DNA from 2 places in the Cytobacillus pseudoceanisediminis genome. Region 1 is predicted to be linked to the other one. Evidence: riboswitches for the same ligand, from Rfam matches in the RefSeq annotation. Region 1 holds a riboswitch; the other holds the start of a gene.
The links. A riboswitch is a leader RNA that binds a small molecule or an ion and turns the genes downstream of it on or off. The one in region 1 is predicted to bind cyclic di-GMP.
Positions count from the first base shown of each region.

Region 2: another riboswitch for cyclic di-GMP. It lies ahead of M5V91_RS23925 (methyl-accepting chemotaxis protein); the one in region 1 lies ahead of M5V91_RS16305 (anti-repressor SinI family protein).

Region 1 covers NZ_CP097349.1:3,034,658-3,042,421, forward strand. The annotation lists gene M5V91_RS16290 (FAD-dependent oxidoreductase) at 1-1,088, opposite strand, end outside; gene mnmH (tRNA 2-selenouridine(34) synthase MnmH) at 1,316-2,374, shown strand; gene M5V91_RS16300 (helix-turn-helix domain-containing protein) at 2,555-2,878, shown strand; gene M5V91_RS16305 (anti-repressor SinI family protein) at 3,168-3,314, opposite strand; cyclic di-GMP riboswitch class I at 3,344-3,432, opposite strand; gene M5V91_RS16310 (hypothetical protein) at 3,601-3,867, opposite strand; gene M5V91_RS30535 (DUF5658 family protein) at 4,002-4,157, opposite strand; gene M5V91_RS16320 (LPxTATN C-terminal sorting signal domain) at 4,319-5,029, opposite strand; gene M5V91_RS16325 (CalY family protein) at 5,101-5,694, opposite strand; gene sipW (signal peptidase I SipW) at 5,780-6,358, opposite strand; gene tapA (amyloid fiber anchoring/assembly protein TapA) at 6,626-7,297, opposite strand; gene M5V91_RS16340 (helix-turn-helix domain-containing protein) at 7,471-7,764, shown strand, end outside.
Region 2 covers NZ_CP097349.1:4,444,112-4,451,875, reverse strand. The annotation lists gene M5V91_RS23955 (YhfT family protein) at 1-587, opposite strand, end outside; partial or broken gene M5V91_RS23950 (DUF2620 domain-containing protein) at 615-973, opposite strand; gene M5V91_RS23945 (PRD domain-containing protein) at 975-1,349, opposite strand; partial or broken gene yhfZ (GntR family transcriptional regulator YhfZ) at 1,417-2,348, opposite strand; gene M5V91_RS23935 (YwqG family protein) at 2,739-3,545, opposite strand; gene M5V91_RS23930 (hypothetical protein) at 3,566-3,970, opposite strand; gene M5V91_RS23925 (methyl-accepting chemotaxis protein) at 4,081-5,010, opposite strand; cyclic di-GMP riboswitch class II at 5,071-5,154, opposite strand; gene M5V91_RS23920 (alpha/beta hydrolase) at 5,300-6,847, shown strand; gene M5V91_RS23915 (MFS transporter) at 7,326-7,764, opposite strand, start outside.

The DNA.
Region 1 (7,764 bases):
TTGCGGCGTATTCCAGTAATAACCCGGTTGGAATAGGAATAGGCTATGGCCGATAAATGGCTGAGGCTGATCATGTTTTCAGCGCGGGGCTTCCGGACTTTTTCATACCATTTAAGCTTGTCCGGCGAAATTCTTCCGCTCGCATACATCTCTGCAAGCAATTCACCAAGCACATCCGCATCCTGAATCGCCATATTCATCCCTTCACCTGCCATCGGATGGACCGTATGGGCTGCATCCCCCAAGATAGCGAGCTTTCCATCCACATATTTATCTGCATAAAAGGCTGTCGGAATCATCAGCTGAATATCCTTCCAATTTTCCAGCCTGGTCACATACCCCTCCAATTTCGGAAAAAGCTCTAAATAGTTTTTATGGAAATGGTGAATTCCTTTTTTGAGATGTTCCTTATAAGTGCCCTCCGGAATTAAATAGACAGACCGTACTTTCGCATCCGGCAGCGGAAATAATCCGAGAAACCGTTCACCCTTAGAAATGATCTTCCCTTCCTCCAATGATTGAGGCCGGGGGAAAGTAACAGTTAAAAATTGATGATTGTACTCAATCTTTTTAATCTTGCTATTCATTACTTTTCTTGTTATGGAATTCCTTCCCTCAGCACCTATAAAAAAGTCAGCCTTCACCGTCAGCTGCTCCTTTAAATTCTTCCGCTCAACCATTAATTCGCCATTTTCATAGCCTTTTGCCAGGGTCCCTGACAAGTAATGAAAGTTTGGATATTGAAGCGCCTGTTTGAGGAGGATTCCTTTCAGCCTTTCATGCTCGATCATGAGTGAGTATTTATAATCTCCCGGCAGAATGCTGTAATCCATGGCAAACTCTTTTTCCCCTTCCTTAAACGCAATTCGGGAAAATGAAAAGCCATTCTCGCGGATTACATCCAAAGCATCAAGCCGCTTAAAAATTTTCAGGCTCTTCGGCTGCAGGAGTTCTCCCTTATAAACGGAAGATGGGGCATCCAGTTTCTCCAGAACGAGGACATCAATATTGGCTTGGGCCAGCTTCAATCCAAGCGTCAAGCCGCCAATCCCTCCGCCCACAATTGCAACCGCTGTATTCAAGGACATGTTTCCACCACCTTTGCCTTTTATTTAACCTCCTTTTTAAAAAGCAAAACCAATGGATATGCTGATATTACAATGTCTGGAAAAAATTATTAGAACAAACTTTTAAAAATAGGAGTATGATTGTGGGAGACACCTATATTTTCAAAATCCTGTATAATAGAGAGAGTAAAATCAATTAACGTTCCTTTTCGGACGATATATAGCATTATTTTTTGGAGGCAATAATAATGAGAGAAATAGCAGTCGAACAATATATCCAAATGGACAACGCAGTTCCGGTCGATGTCAGGTCTCCAATTGAATTTGAGGAGTGCAGCATTCCCGGTGCTGTCAATGTTCCGCTTTTCACCAATGAAGAGCGTGTGGAAATCGGAACACTATATAAGAGAGAAGGTTCTGATGCGGCTAAGTGGAGAGCGATGGAAATCGTTTCACCTAAAATTCCGTCCATGATGCAGAAAATCAGAGACCTGAAAAATGATGGCTTACAGCCTGTCATTTACTGCTGGCGCGGCGGCATGCGCAGTAAAGCGGTCACCACATTTATAACGTATGCAGGCGTTTCAATCCCCCGTTTAATTGGGGGCTATAGAGCGTACCGTCAATATATTCTTGAAAACACAGCAGACTTGATTCCTGAAAAAGCAGTTGTTCTGCACGGAATGACCGGCGTCGGGAAAACGGATGTGCTGAAGGTATTAAGCGAAAAAGGATATCCTGTTATTGACCTTGAAGAAATGGCAGGACATCGCGGTTCAATCTTCGGATCCTTTGGCATGGGAGACGGCAGCACACAAAAAACATTTGATGCACTATTGTATCAATCCCTTTCTGAGGTTAAAGGTTCCCCTTATATTATTATGGAAGCTGAAAGCAAGCGAATAGGAAAGGCTGTTCAGCCGGACGAGCTTCTTGATACCAAAAAAACTGGTATTCATATTGATATGTTTGCCAGCATGGAGTCCCGTGTGCAGCGTATCCTCCGTGACTATGTGGAACCTTATCAAAGAGAAGAATGGTTCAAGCCGAAAGTGGATGAAAGCCTTGTGTTTATTAAAAAACGTCTGAAAGATACTGAAATCCGCGAGCAGCTGGATGAATCAGCTGAAGCAGAAAACTACGAGCTATTTATAAAGCTTTTATTAGAACACTATTACGATCCGCGCTATGCTTTTAAACAGCATGACTATGAAGGCCAATTCCACCACGTAAATGCGGATGATGTGGAAGCTGCTGCACAGCAAATTATTCACATTATTGAAAACCAAAATGCTCCCGTCCTCTGACGCGGAGCATTACTTTTTGCGAGCGACAAAAGATATATTTTTATAAATCACAGATAACTAACTATTTAAACCGGTTGACACTGTGGTATGATGGTAATAATATTGAACAAATCGTTCTTAATATGGAACTAGATATATGATATAATCCTATTACATACAAAATAAGGTGTGTGGTATACGATGATCGGTGATCGTGTAAAAAAACTTCGCCAGGAAAAGAAAATGTCCTTATCCGAGCTTGCCGACCAGGCCGGTGTGGCAAAATCATATTTAAGCTCGCTTGAGCGCAATCTGCAAACTAATCCATCGATTCAATTTCTTGAGAAAATCGCAGGTGTTCTGAATGTTCCCGTGGACCATCTGATCCATGAGCAGATCAACAAGGAAGACCTCGATTCAGAATGGATGAAAATTGTAAAGGAAGCGATGGAGTCTGGTGTTTCTAAGGAGCAATTTCGGGAGTTTTTGGATTTTAATAAGTGGAGAAGCGGACAAAAATCATAGATGCAATGAGCCTGAAGGTACAGGCTTATTTTTTTTGCAAAATTAGGATCCTTTCTCATAGTGTGTTGTTTTTGCTTATTATTCTGCCCGTTGATTTCCGCTGCGGGAACTTGCTTTCCGCGGGGAGGAACGGGAGCCTCCCGCAGGAGTCAAGTCCCCTCCGCTCCAATCAACTCAGTAAATTAAATCAATTTATTAAATAGCAACAAACTTTACGAAAACAGCCAAAATAAAAAGCATTTCCGTATATAGAGATACCTCTAACAGAAATACTTAGCAATACCGGATATTAGGCTTCCATCAGAAGCTCTTTGGCTTTGTTATTATGTAAAAACTCTCTAATTTCTTCCTTTTGCAGGCCTAGGTTCTTTGCTTCCATAATTAACTGCAGCCACTCCAAATCAATTCCTTCGACCTTTACATTTTGCTCCGTCAAAATTCTTCCCCCAGGATACATATCGTATTCCAGGCAACCCAGCCATCGTAGTATCATCCAATACCTTAGACCCGTGACTTTGCGTCCTCATCTTTCAATGAGTTTGCCTTTTTCTGCGCCTATCGGCTCAAAGAAATTTTTACCATAAATGTATTCTACTATGGCCGTATTGCTAACGTTGTCAGATTTTGTAATTTTTATTAATTATTTTAATATTAAATTAATTTGATTTTCGACAAATTTCTAATTGATCTAGGTTCTTTTGATTACCTGTACCCCTCATCTTTTAAAGGAAGTTGTTATTAATGGTCGAACTCTTTTTTGAGTAGTAGGAAAGTCCGATTCTTTTTCTGAAATTTTTGCTGATTTGTTTTATTGAATCGGTATGCGGATTTATACATTTTTTAAAGGTCGTGTGGACTGGTTCGAGGGTCATAGCATTCAGAAAGACTTCATCCGTTAAATTAGATCCGCATATCGGGCATAGCCAGTCACCCGATTCACTGCTGCTGTATGAAGGCTTGTGGCATTTATTGCAGTTCTTTCGGTACATTTTCAGCCTCCTTATTTGACTAAGAATAGTATTTTTACTCTATCGGTTATTAAGATAGATCTTCATAAATCCATAAAACATGAAGTACTAATATGAATGAATAAAAATAAGCTGCACCTCTTCTTTACCTTGGTTTACGTTGGAAAATTAGTCGAAGTTGAGTTTAGAATTAAAAAGCCTGAAAAAACAGCTTTAACAGAAAGAAATAATAGGGGTTCTATAGTATATAGAAAATCCATTATTAGATTCACTTCTTCAATCAGCCATAGTCTAATTCCAAAGAACGTCAAGAGACTATCCAGAAGATTAATGAAGGCAAGATACTGCAGATTTTTTTCATAAGTTCACCGCTTAATGAGCAGCTATTTGATTATATTCATTAATTGCTTAAATAAGTTCTAAACACGAATTAAAATTAAGGCCTTAAAGAATCAGTTCCTCAGGCCTTAATCTAAGTATCACTCCGAAGCCTTCTATAACGCCATAATAAAATTACGCTTCCAGTACTTAAAAATAGTGCACCAATAAGTAATAAATTATAATTATTAGTTGCGGTATTTGGGAGCTTATTCACTTTCTCTGGAATTACCGTGGCATCTGTTGATGGTGGTGAAGTATTAGTTCCCCCTCCAGAATTATTATCTCCTGATCCGGGAGTCTCGTTGTCGGTTCCAGAATCACCTGTTGCTTCCGCAAGAAAAATGATTTCAACCTCTGCGGCGGAATTTTGAAATTCATTTCCCAAATGCTCTGGCATTGTTACTTGGAAAAATAAAGTTTCTTCTGTCCCCTTCCCTAATTCTCTGGGAGAGAAGCCTTTAAAATCCTTAAGTTTTCCTTCGTAAAGCATCTTTGTATCTTTCTTAACCTCAAGCTCTAATTCCTCAAAAAGTCCTTTAATAGACTTCGATTTTCCAATGTTAGAAGTATATTTAAAATCTTGATTGCCATCATTTTTTATCGTTATATTTCGCGGCATCCAGTCGCCTGGTTTTAGGTTTTCTACTTTAAATAGGTATCTATTTGAGTTATCTAAGTTCGTATTAATATCAATTTCCTTGTCCAGTGCTATTGCAGTTTTGTTTCCAAAAACAATTAAGAAAACAAAGCTATATATAATAAATATTTTTATAGGTTTTGCCAGCAAACTTTTAACTTTCATGGCATTCCCTCACAACGATAGATTTAACAAAAGGCGGGAAATTAATTCCCACCCTTTGTTCTGAAAAATAATTATCTTGCAACACCAGCGCCTTGCTTACCGTCAAATGTCCATTTCAGTTCTAAAGAATCTCCTTGGAATTCGTTTTGATCAGCATTGTTTTCTACAAACTCATATTGTACATAAAGAGTATCAGAAGTGCCTGCTGCTAAATTTCCTCCATTTTCTGCAAACCAACCACTCCAGAAGTTTCCAGCAATTACATCAGGGCTTGAATTTTTCAGATCATAAAGTGTTGTTGACCAAATTGGCGCGTCTAATTTATCAGCATTTATTAAGAAATTTACACGGATATGTTTCCCAAGATCATCCCCATTATTTCCATTTGCATCATTAACTTTATAATCAGTCATTAAATCAATTGTAGCTATATCCAAGGTACCACCATTAACTAATTTGAATGAGCGGAGCATAGTATCTCCTGGTTTAATATTATTTACATCAATAATAGTTGTTGGACTTACACTTAAATCCAATGTTCCAGCTGCAAATTTAGCAGTGGCTTCTGCACTGTCACTAAAATATGCAAATGTCCCCCCACCAACTAATGAAATACCTAAAGCTGCTGATGCAATTCCCATACCTAATTTTTTCTTAAGATTCATAATAAAGCTTCCTCCTCTTACCCCTTTTTGGGTATGTATAATTTTATATATTGACCCCTGTATTTCTATAGGGAGTTCAACCAAATTAAGCTGTTTTTTCTTCTGAATCCGTTTTGCTGCTTTTAGGATCAATTTCTCTTATAGTCTGGAAGATGCTAAATGCTGCATACCCCAGGAGCAGTAAGCCAGGGCCAATAAGCAAGATGGCACTTCCTTCTTTCGATTGAGCAAAATCTATAAAATATCCCACATAAGGAATGGTGAAACCAGTATAAACAGCTCTTACATTTTCAGATAGCACAGGTTCCATGTCTGCAGTTTTGTTGTTATCTCCCTTTGTTTCATACATGACATGATCTCCGCTGCTGCTGACACCGATTACGCGGTGAGTAATTAATTTTTCTTCGCTTGCTTGGAATGTAATGACATCATCTTTCTTAAGAGACTTTCTTTCTTCAGAGCTAAGCGGCTTTACTGCAATAACAGATCCAGTTTGGAAGGTAGGCTCCATAGAGCCTGATAACACTGTCTTAAGCTGATATCCAAAGGCCTGCGGCTCTCCTCCTGATGCTTTGGAGGAGACCACTAGGATGGCCATTAAAATTAAATTAATGAATAGAACCGCTGTTATAATGTTGCTTATCATTTTCAATGCTTTTTTCAAGCTATTCACCTGCCTCATTTGTGCTTTCTTCAGAATTAACAGGAGCTTCTGAAGACTTAGCCTTGGTATCTTCCGGCTTTGATTCTTCTTTTGGTTTCTCTTGTGGCTTTTCTTCAACTTTAGGCTGTTCTACCTTCTGCTCTTCTTTTGGTTCTTCTGCTGGCTTTTGCTCAGGCTTCTCTTGAGGTTTATCTTTCGTTGGTTCAGCTGCTTCTTTGCCTGTTTCCTCTGTCTTATTGCTTACCTGTTCCTTGGCAGTCTCTTCTGTTACATCTGCCTTTTGTTCCGTTTTTCTTCTTCCACATTGTCAGTCTCACCTGCATCTATGCTTACTGTTATAGCTTCACTCCACAGCTCCCCATTTCCAGGATGATCTTTGTGCTGATAGGCTTTAAACATATAGGATCCACTTTGCTGAGGAATAAAAGAAACTTCTATTATTTTTCCTTCTTTAATAGGAGCAAATGTCAGCACTTCACCAACAGGCTTTCCTTTCTTGGGGTTCCCTTTCTCAATGTAATAAATTTCATATGTTCCATTCGTTTTCATATCTGACCCTGTGTTTTGAATGGTTGCATATATCTTCTGCCCATCATACTTTTGTCCAACGAATTTTAGAGAGCTGCAATCCCATTCCCCATGCTTCTCACCTTTAGAGCACCCTGGCTCTTCTGTCTCCCAGGTACCGGCTTGAATGGTCCCAGTTACTGTGTCACTATCACTAAAATAGGCATTCGTCTGCCCAGTCAAAGTTGCCGACATCCCAATAAGCAGATACCAGGCAGCCACAAACTTAAATGCAAGCAATAGGATCTTATTCTTCTTCCCAAATTTTCTAATCCGTTTGTATCGTATAAGAACCCCTCCTAGTGAGTTGATGTTCTTTGTTTTTGTTCGTTTCGTTCTTTTTATCGAACCGATAAGTCGAGTATAGTCCATCCGCCTTATTTTGAGAAATACCAAATTCAGCCGTAATTTCGTTTTAAAGAACGTTTTTCGTTCTTTTTCTAAGAATATCTCGAGAATTCTCACTATTTTGTATTTTTTATTGAACATTTTGTTCGTTATAATGAAAATGTCTTTACATTTTATGATAAGGGAGTATTATGCCTATGATAGGTAGCCGGATTAAAACCTTAAGAATCAAGAAAGGATACTCAATTAATGAGCTTTCTGAAAAAGCAGAGGTATCCAAATCGTACCTAAGCTATATTGAGAGAGGCATACAGGAGAACCCTTCATTGCAGGTTTTATCGCGAATCGCCAGGACACTGGATGCTAATCTTGAGGATCTGCTGGAAGAGAATAGAGAAGATATTACAGACTTGTCTAAGCTGGATGAGGAGTGGGTTTCCCTTGTCAAAGAAGCAATCAGGCAGGGAATTACGAAAGAGGATTTCGCTTAT
Region 2 (7,764 bases), 1.4 Mb from region 1:
GCCATTCCTTCCTGGTTCAGTGTTACTGTAGTTCCTGAAATCGTAAGGACTCCGCTTTCATTCAGCCAGACAGCGAGCTGACGGATTAATGCTGAAACGATAAACGTTATGACCCCTTTTTTCACGCTGAACTGCAAAGCAACCGCAAGCGCCGGGAATGCCATAAATGTTACGACAACCGGTGTTCCAACGGCTCCCATCGCTTCAAGGAAATTAAGCGGCAGATAATCAAACAGCTTCACAAAGCCTTCGAGCCCGATTAACAGCCCTGCTCCATAAGCACCGCCAATCACAGCCGCAAGCGGTGTTCCCCATTTATTTTTCGGTGTCAGCAAACCGATAATATCTGTTCCCAGCAGGATGCTGTGAACGAGGATGATACTGGCCGAGAGTGTAAAAGGTATTCCAAATCCGATTACAAGGCCGAAACTCATCGCAAAGGCAGTGAAGGCAAGATCCCGTCTCGTCATCCTTCCCTCGACGTGTTCGGAGACAATTGGACGAAGCCCATCATTGAAAACCGCAATATTCATATTGGCCAAAACAGCAGCAACGGCACCAATCAGGATAATTAACGTCATTTCCATTTCTATTTCCCCCTCAGATAAAATGGATTAGCTTTTATTCTTTAAAGCTTTGATAATCATAGGCACTGCGGTCTCTTTGTGGTCAGCTGTAAATCCAAACGCTTTCTTCCCTTCATTGACAGCGATTACAATTTTCTCCTCAACAGGCTTTTTCCTGGCATGGAGACGGTCTCGCAATTTGGCTTGCCGAGTAGTGCAATCGCCATGGCCAAAGCTCCGCCGCCGCCTGTGTGGCAGGCTCCCACATAATAATCTGCCTGTCCCGTCTTAACAGCCATCGCAGCCTCCAGATCCGACTTAACCATCGTTGTTATGCTGCTATCAATCTCTTTTATCAAGCTCTCAATCTCTTTTTTATCAACCTGTCCGCCAACTACAATTTTCATCTTAATTTCCTCCTTTGTTGATTTGCAGTACATTTGTGTAATGTATGACCAGAAAATCGATTTCTTCTTGGGGGAGCTGATTCTTCCATAGCTGCTGTACGTAATCGATTTCTTTTATTGCCACTGATGCTTCTAGTGACTGTTTAACTTCATCCAGCAAGGCAGGATGGGGAGCCTCAACCTGTTCACCCTTTTCAATTCTCGTCAGAGCTGTCGGCAAATGGGTGAACAGCATTTCAGCTCCATCTATGGCATCTTTTTTCAAGTGTGACTGTAAATGCATAAACGCTAACGTGCTTATATCAGCTGCTTTGGTACTGACAACAGATGAAGCTAAAAGAATGTCCATTCTTTCTTTCAATTGATTTAAATCCATGTTTAAATCCCTCCAGAATACAGTATTTAGTATATTAGTGCTGATAAGAAACTAGAACTTCAGTTTCTTAATAGTGAGGATACTTGTTTCCTTCCTCCACCAGCCTTTGGGTCTCTTCCACTTTATTAAACTGGAGGAGCTGGATTTGTTCCCTGATATTTGTTCTTTCACTTTCTATGACAATGGCTGCTGTGGTTGCTTTTATGGCCAGTTCCTTTGCCTTTTTTGATTTAAAGTCAGAGGAGGCAAACGTTTTTAGCGCCCTCGCTTCATCTGCATTCCAGACCGCTGCATCAATACTGCCGTTTTTCAGCATATTGAAAAGCTGCATATAGTCCACCTTTATCAGTTCAACCTTGTGCTTTTCACATTCAAGGAGGGTAATATTTGCCTGGTCGGCAGATGAATAGTCAATTCCTATTTTCATGCCATCGGTAATCTCGCTGTTTTTGCTATCTGAAAAAAGACTCTATGGGACGTTACATAGGTCTCGGGCCCAAGTGTATGGAGAATTTCCAGGCCCTCAAACTCCTGCACTGCCTCTTCTGCCGCCAGCTGAGACATGATCGCAAAATCGTAGCGCCGGGTTTTTAATGATTCGATCCGCCTTCTCGCTCCTCTCATATATGCAAGGCCAGACTTCTTGTTGATTTCCTCAAACCCTTCGACAATGCCAGTCGCCAATCCCTCATACTTGCGGGAATAAGGCAGCGGCATTACGCCCATCACTGGTCCGATGCCGGCAATCTCATACAGCAGGTTGATGTCCCTCTTCTTCAGAAAGGTCCCAAGATGTCCTCTGGATTCAAGAGCTATGGCATGCAAATCTTCCAGCACTCTTAATGCCCCCTGAACAGTTCCCCTGCCCAAGGATAGCTTTTCCGTAAAATCACTTACGCGGGGGATTCTCTCTCCCTCTGAAAACTGAATAAGCTCCTTTGCAATAAACTTTGCAGCCAGCCCATTCTTTGAATATAAACTTTCCCAAATACGGCTCATAATGTAATACCTCTTTACCTTTAATCAATATACGAAAAACTGTATATTATAAGTGTAGCGGTTATTTTTTATTAATTCAAGAGTTTTCTAACTTTTCCGCAATTTAATATTGCTAATTTCCTTTATTCTTCTTAGATAGGGGTTTCGCTTGTAAATGAGTCTGTTGATTTCCACCGCGGACAATTAGTTTGCCATGTCCAGACTCCATCTCTCGGGTTTCTGCTTCTCCTGTCCGAAGGGGCTAAATGTTCGGACTCACTCGCCCGAATTTCTGCTTCTTCTGTCCGAAGGGGCGCTTCAGGTTCGGACTCAGCCGCTCAGGTTTATCCTTTTTCTGTCCAAATGTGAACCCCCCATTCAGTTATCTCCTCATAATTGGGGGTTGGTACGTTAGCAGCAATCCCAATTATAAAGAACATCTGTAAAATTCCTCTTCCGCAAATCCTCTTCCTTAATAAAGAAGTTGGCAACACCGCTGTCCCCAAACATCAGCTCAATATCATCGTCCGTATCCGCCTGGAATAGCAAAATCTTATAATCACCTGTTGGGTCCCCTTTTTCTCTAGGATCCTGCTGGGTGAAGTAGGGATAGCCGCCAACTTTATGGCCCTCTGCACCTAATTCCTCGGAGTAAAGCTCATATAAATCCTCATAATCCGGATGATCGATGGATTCAAATAAGTCAATTTTGACCATGTCCTCAAATCGGAAATCCTCAGCAGGTACAGGAGCGAACTTAAGGTTAAAAATCATCTTTGCTTCCTGGACTATCGGATCATATTCATCACCTAAATCAGGCATATACGAAAAATCTGTCACAAGGTCTGACTCATCTTTCACGCCATTTGGATGATAAACAACCCGAAAATTTTTTTGATCAGCCGGGTTATCAAAATCAAGTCCGTACATATCATCAGCCGGCGAGAGATAGAATTGAAGAATTCCGCTCTCAGGCATAGGCTCAATGTGAGGAACTTCTTCGAAATTGATTTGCGCAAATAGATTCATATAATTTCCCTGCTCATCCTTTGGATGTTCGCTCGTTTTTGGAAGGTAGGGCTTTCCTCCGAACTTGCTTTCATAAAGTGTGGTCTCCCCTCTTTCTGCATGTATGCAGACAAACGATTTAACTGTTTTTTCTAATTCGCTCCGATGTTTTTCAAATTCCTTAGGCAGCTTTAAAGATTGATTTCCCATACTTTTTCCTCCTGTTTCTCTTAATTGGTAAGTTCATCCCAAAATTCAGCTATCCATTGTTCTAACTCCGTTGTTATTTCTTGTGAAGATTCATCCAGAAGCTCCCCAAACAACTTGCTTCCAGGGATTTTTTTCGATACCGGCATTCCAAGAAAAAAGTATTCGCATTCCCAAATTTTAATGATTTTTACATCTATGAGATCCCCTCTTTTATCAGAAATCCCCAGTGAAATGGAGGAACTGTATCCAGGCTGGAAAACATCTCTGCCCTCCTGATTAAATTCAGCCTCGAGTTTCAGGCCTTTCTTTGAAAAAGCCGCTTTATTCTCTCTTAGAAGCTTTTCAATTTGTTCTTTTAGTTCCTTTTCAATTCTATGAATCTTCCCCTTTAACTCTGAAGTGAATGTCCTGTGGAAATATTTCATAAAAACATCTTCTCTCATCAAAAATAAACAGAATATATGTAAATTCGCCAGCCTCATCCATTCTTCCTATCTGCAGAAAAAAGAGCTGCTATAAAGCAGCCCACATTTTCCTATAAAATACTCTTAAAACCCTTCGCCTGTTCATCCAGCTTTCTTGCAGCTTCCCCGATATCTTTAAAAGCAGATACAGCATGTTCATTATGAACCTGGTTTTCACTTATGCCTGACTGTGATTGCAGAGTTGCGTCACTAATTTTGTTGATTTCATCTGATATTCCTTTGATGTGGGCACTGACTTCCTGGATGGAGTCCTGCACCCGGTTTGCGAGCTTTCGCACTTCTCCGGCAACGACGTTGAAGCCTCTGCCATGTTCGCCGGCACGTGCTGCTTCAATAGCTGCATTTAATGCCAGGAGGTTCGTTTGGGCCGCGATTTCACGGATTGTTTTTACGATGCTGCCGATGGATTGTGTCTGTGATTTGAGAGAATGGAGAATTTCCAGGTTCCCTTTGGACTCATAAACGAGCTTGGCTATTGCCTGAGCTGCCTCTTTGCTTCTTTCAATTCCAGCTTTTGCTTTTTCACTAAGGGCTTCTGACATTGCCTGAAGCTGGAATGCTACCTGCGCTGTATTCGTTTCCCTTTCTGTAATATCCGTAGCAACCTTTACAACACTTTCTACACTGCCATCATTCCCAAATACCGGTGTGTAAGTCGCTTCGAGCCAGATAAGATCTCCTTGCTTGTTCACACGCTGAATTTTTTCCTGAAAGCTTTTGCCATTGCGCAGATTTCTCCAAAGCTCCTGATATTCCCTGCTGGCGGCAAATTCAGGGGTGCAAAATTGCTTATGCATCATATTTGGCATTTCTTCTGCACGATATTTGACAGTGCGGGCAAAATTCTCATTTGCCCACAGCACTTTCCCGTTACTATCAAATTCAATCATAGCCAGAGAATTTTCAATTGCAGCCAAAACAGCTTCTTTTTCAAGAACCTGTGTGCTTTTAAAATGACTAGGCTTATAAGTTGTAAGCATGCTCTTCCTCTTTTCAAAAAAGGTTGTCAGAACATATCCCTACAAGGGGACTGGTCCCATGTAAGTGCTGGCCGGTTGCGCTACTAGCTCGAATTCATTAAAGCGCCCATATCTACTTGAATTCCCATTGCTTCCAACTTGTCCCGCATGTAAGGCTATAGTACTAGCATCGGTCAGTCATCACAATTCTCAATGCTCTGCTTTCATTTATACTGAAAATTCAAATAATTAATTACTAAGACCCATGATTCCCATAATTAGTAAAAGTAGAATAGAACTGTAAGAGATTATGCAGAAGGGATTGATTTATCTGAAAAATAAGCTAATTGCGTTATCACTGGCATCTGCTTTAAGCTTTTCACTTTTTCCGGAAAGAAGTTTTGCCGAGCAAACTGCTGCGGAAAACCAGGCCATAATACCTGGTGCGCATACAGTAACGGAACAATACTTTGATGGTGTGAACAACAACTGGCTGACCACCAAGAATCCCCTCCAATATCAGCAGGCGACCCTTTACGGAAACATCGGTCTTGCTCCTTATCTCTGGGGAAATGCCGAGGAAGGAACCGGATGGCATCAAATGTATAAGCCTTCTTCTGTAACGGGAACACAGGTAAATGGTATTTTTGAAGATGCCCAGTTTGTCATAAGGGTTCCGGATCACTGGAATGGCCGGCTGGTTGTTTCGGGAATCCCGGCTACAAGAAATGAAACATCAACCGACCTGCTTTTCAGCGACTATGTCCTGGAAAAAGGATATGCTTTTGCAGCGATTGATAAAGGCACCCAGGGTGACGCTGATTCAGCTGATCCATTTGCAAAAGTAAAGAATGCCTTAGCCGCTGAGGATGATAGCGTAGCAGAATGGCACCAGCGGTTCCGGCAGGTTACGAAAGCCGCACAGCGATACTTAGTCAGCCATTATTCCGATGGTCTGATCGATCCGGCAGATTCTACTGACCCGGCGAGCGATTTAGTATCGGCAGTGCATAAAATTCCTACATATGCGATGGGAATTTCCAATGGCGGATACGTCGTGCGCTATGCCCTTGAAAATGACCATCCAGAGAAGACTGGCGAACCGCGTCTTTTTGATGGAGGAGTTGATTGGGAAGGCGTGTTATGGACGGAAGAAAAGCCAAATTTAATCAGTTCTCTGACCACCGTAGTGAATCATGCGGAGGAAGCTTTGTTTGGAAGCGGCAAAATAAAGCAGAAAGCGATTAAAGAGCTATACAAAGCTGGATTGCCCAAAGGATCGGAAAAACTATGGGCCTATCATGATCAGGTATACTGGTTTGTCTCGCTGAATATCTATCGGGACCATTTCGATCCGGAAGCCCCAGGCCGTACCCATTGGAGCAATTACCTGAACTTTGTTAATGGCGTGAGAGACCGATCCTTTGATTCTGTCTTTGAAGATTATAAATATGTGACCCGTCCAAAAGAAGTGAAAGAAAATATTAAGGAAGTGGCCAATACTGGAGATATAGATGTGCCGCTCATCTCTTTCACTGGTTCCCTTGATTCGCTGATATTCCCGGATATTCATGCAAAGGGATATCAAAAGCTGGTCAAGAAAGCCGGAAAGCAGGATCTGCACCGAATGTATACTATTGAGAATGGGAACCATGTTGACAGCCTTGTCTGGAACAGCTCCGCCGATCCGGATAAAGAACTTCAGCCTTTGTTGCCTTACGCTCACCAGTCATTCGACTTGCTTATCGACTGGGTGGAAAACGGGAAAGCTGCTCCTGAGAGCAAAACGGTCAATGCTCCAGAGAACCCGGTTAAGGTTATTGATTTAAAAACGGGGCAGGAACGGGATCCCCGTTAGGTTGAGGCAGGAGTGTTGGTCTGCAGTCTTAAAAATGGCTAACCGCACGAAAAAATTTCTATCCGCACGTAAATTGTGGTTATAAGCACAGAAAAAATTTTATCCGCAAGTAAGTTGAGTCTATCCGCACATAAACTGATTTTAATGATACATGAAGGCATCTCAGTGCGGTTTTTATGGAAGAAATATGCCCCAATCGTTTTGGATTGGGGCTTTTAAGCTTCGTATTAAATGTTTTTAGTAAATGAACGGTTCATTTTCGATAAATCCGCCTTGTGACGAACTTCAATAAGGAAATTTCTGCTCTGCTGGCCCGAAGCTGACAAAAGTACGGACTCCAACTGGATTATTCCTACTGTCAGACTCTGACACGGTTCGGACTCTAACTGACTAATTTCTGCTTAGCATGTCCGAAGGCGACACGGGTTCGGACTCCGATTAAATTGCCGCTCAGTCTGTCCGAAGCCCCTCTATCATATCAGCGATGAACCTTCCTGCTGCCTGCCATCAGCCACACCACAACCGGAAGCAGACCAAAGGAAACCACCGTAATCCCCGTCCAGCCCCCAGTCTGCCATACCAGGCCGGCAAGCGTCCCTCCGGTTGCCACTCCAAGGTAATAGCTTACGAGATAGATGCTCGAGGCACCGGCTTTGTGATGGGCAGCGCGCTCATTTACAATGGCCGCCATCAGTGAATGCGCCACAAAGAATCCAAGACAGGTCAGGCATAGACCTATTACAATTACTGATAAAGAGTGCACATTGGTAAGCAAGGTCCCTCCTATTAAAATGACAGTTCCGACCGAGACCAGTGTAGCTTGCCTAAAATGAGCAGATAGCCTTCCGCCCAGAATGGAGCCAACTATACCGAAGCTGTATGCCAGGTAAGTAAACGAAATATTTTTTACAGAAAGA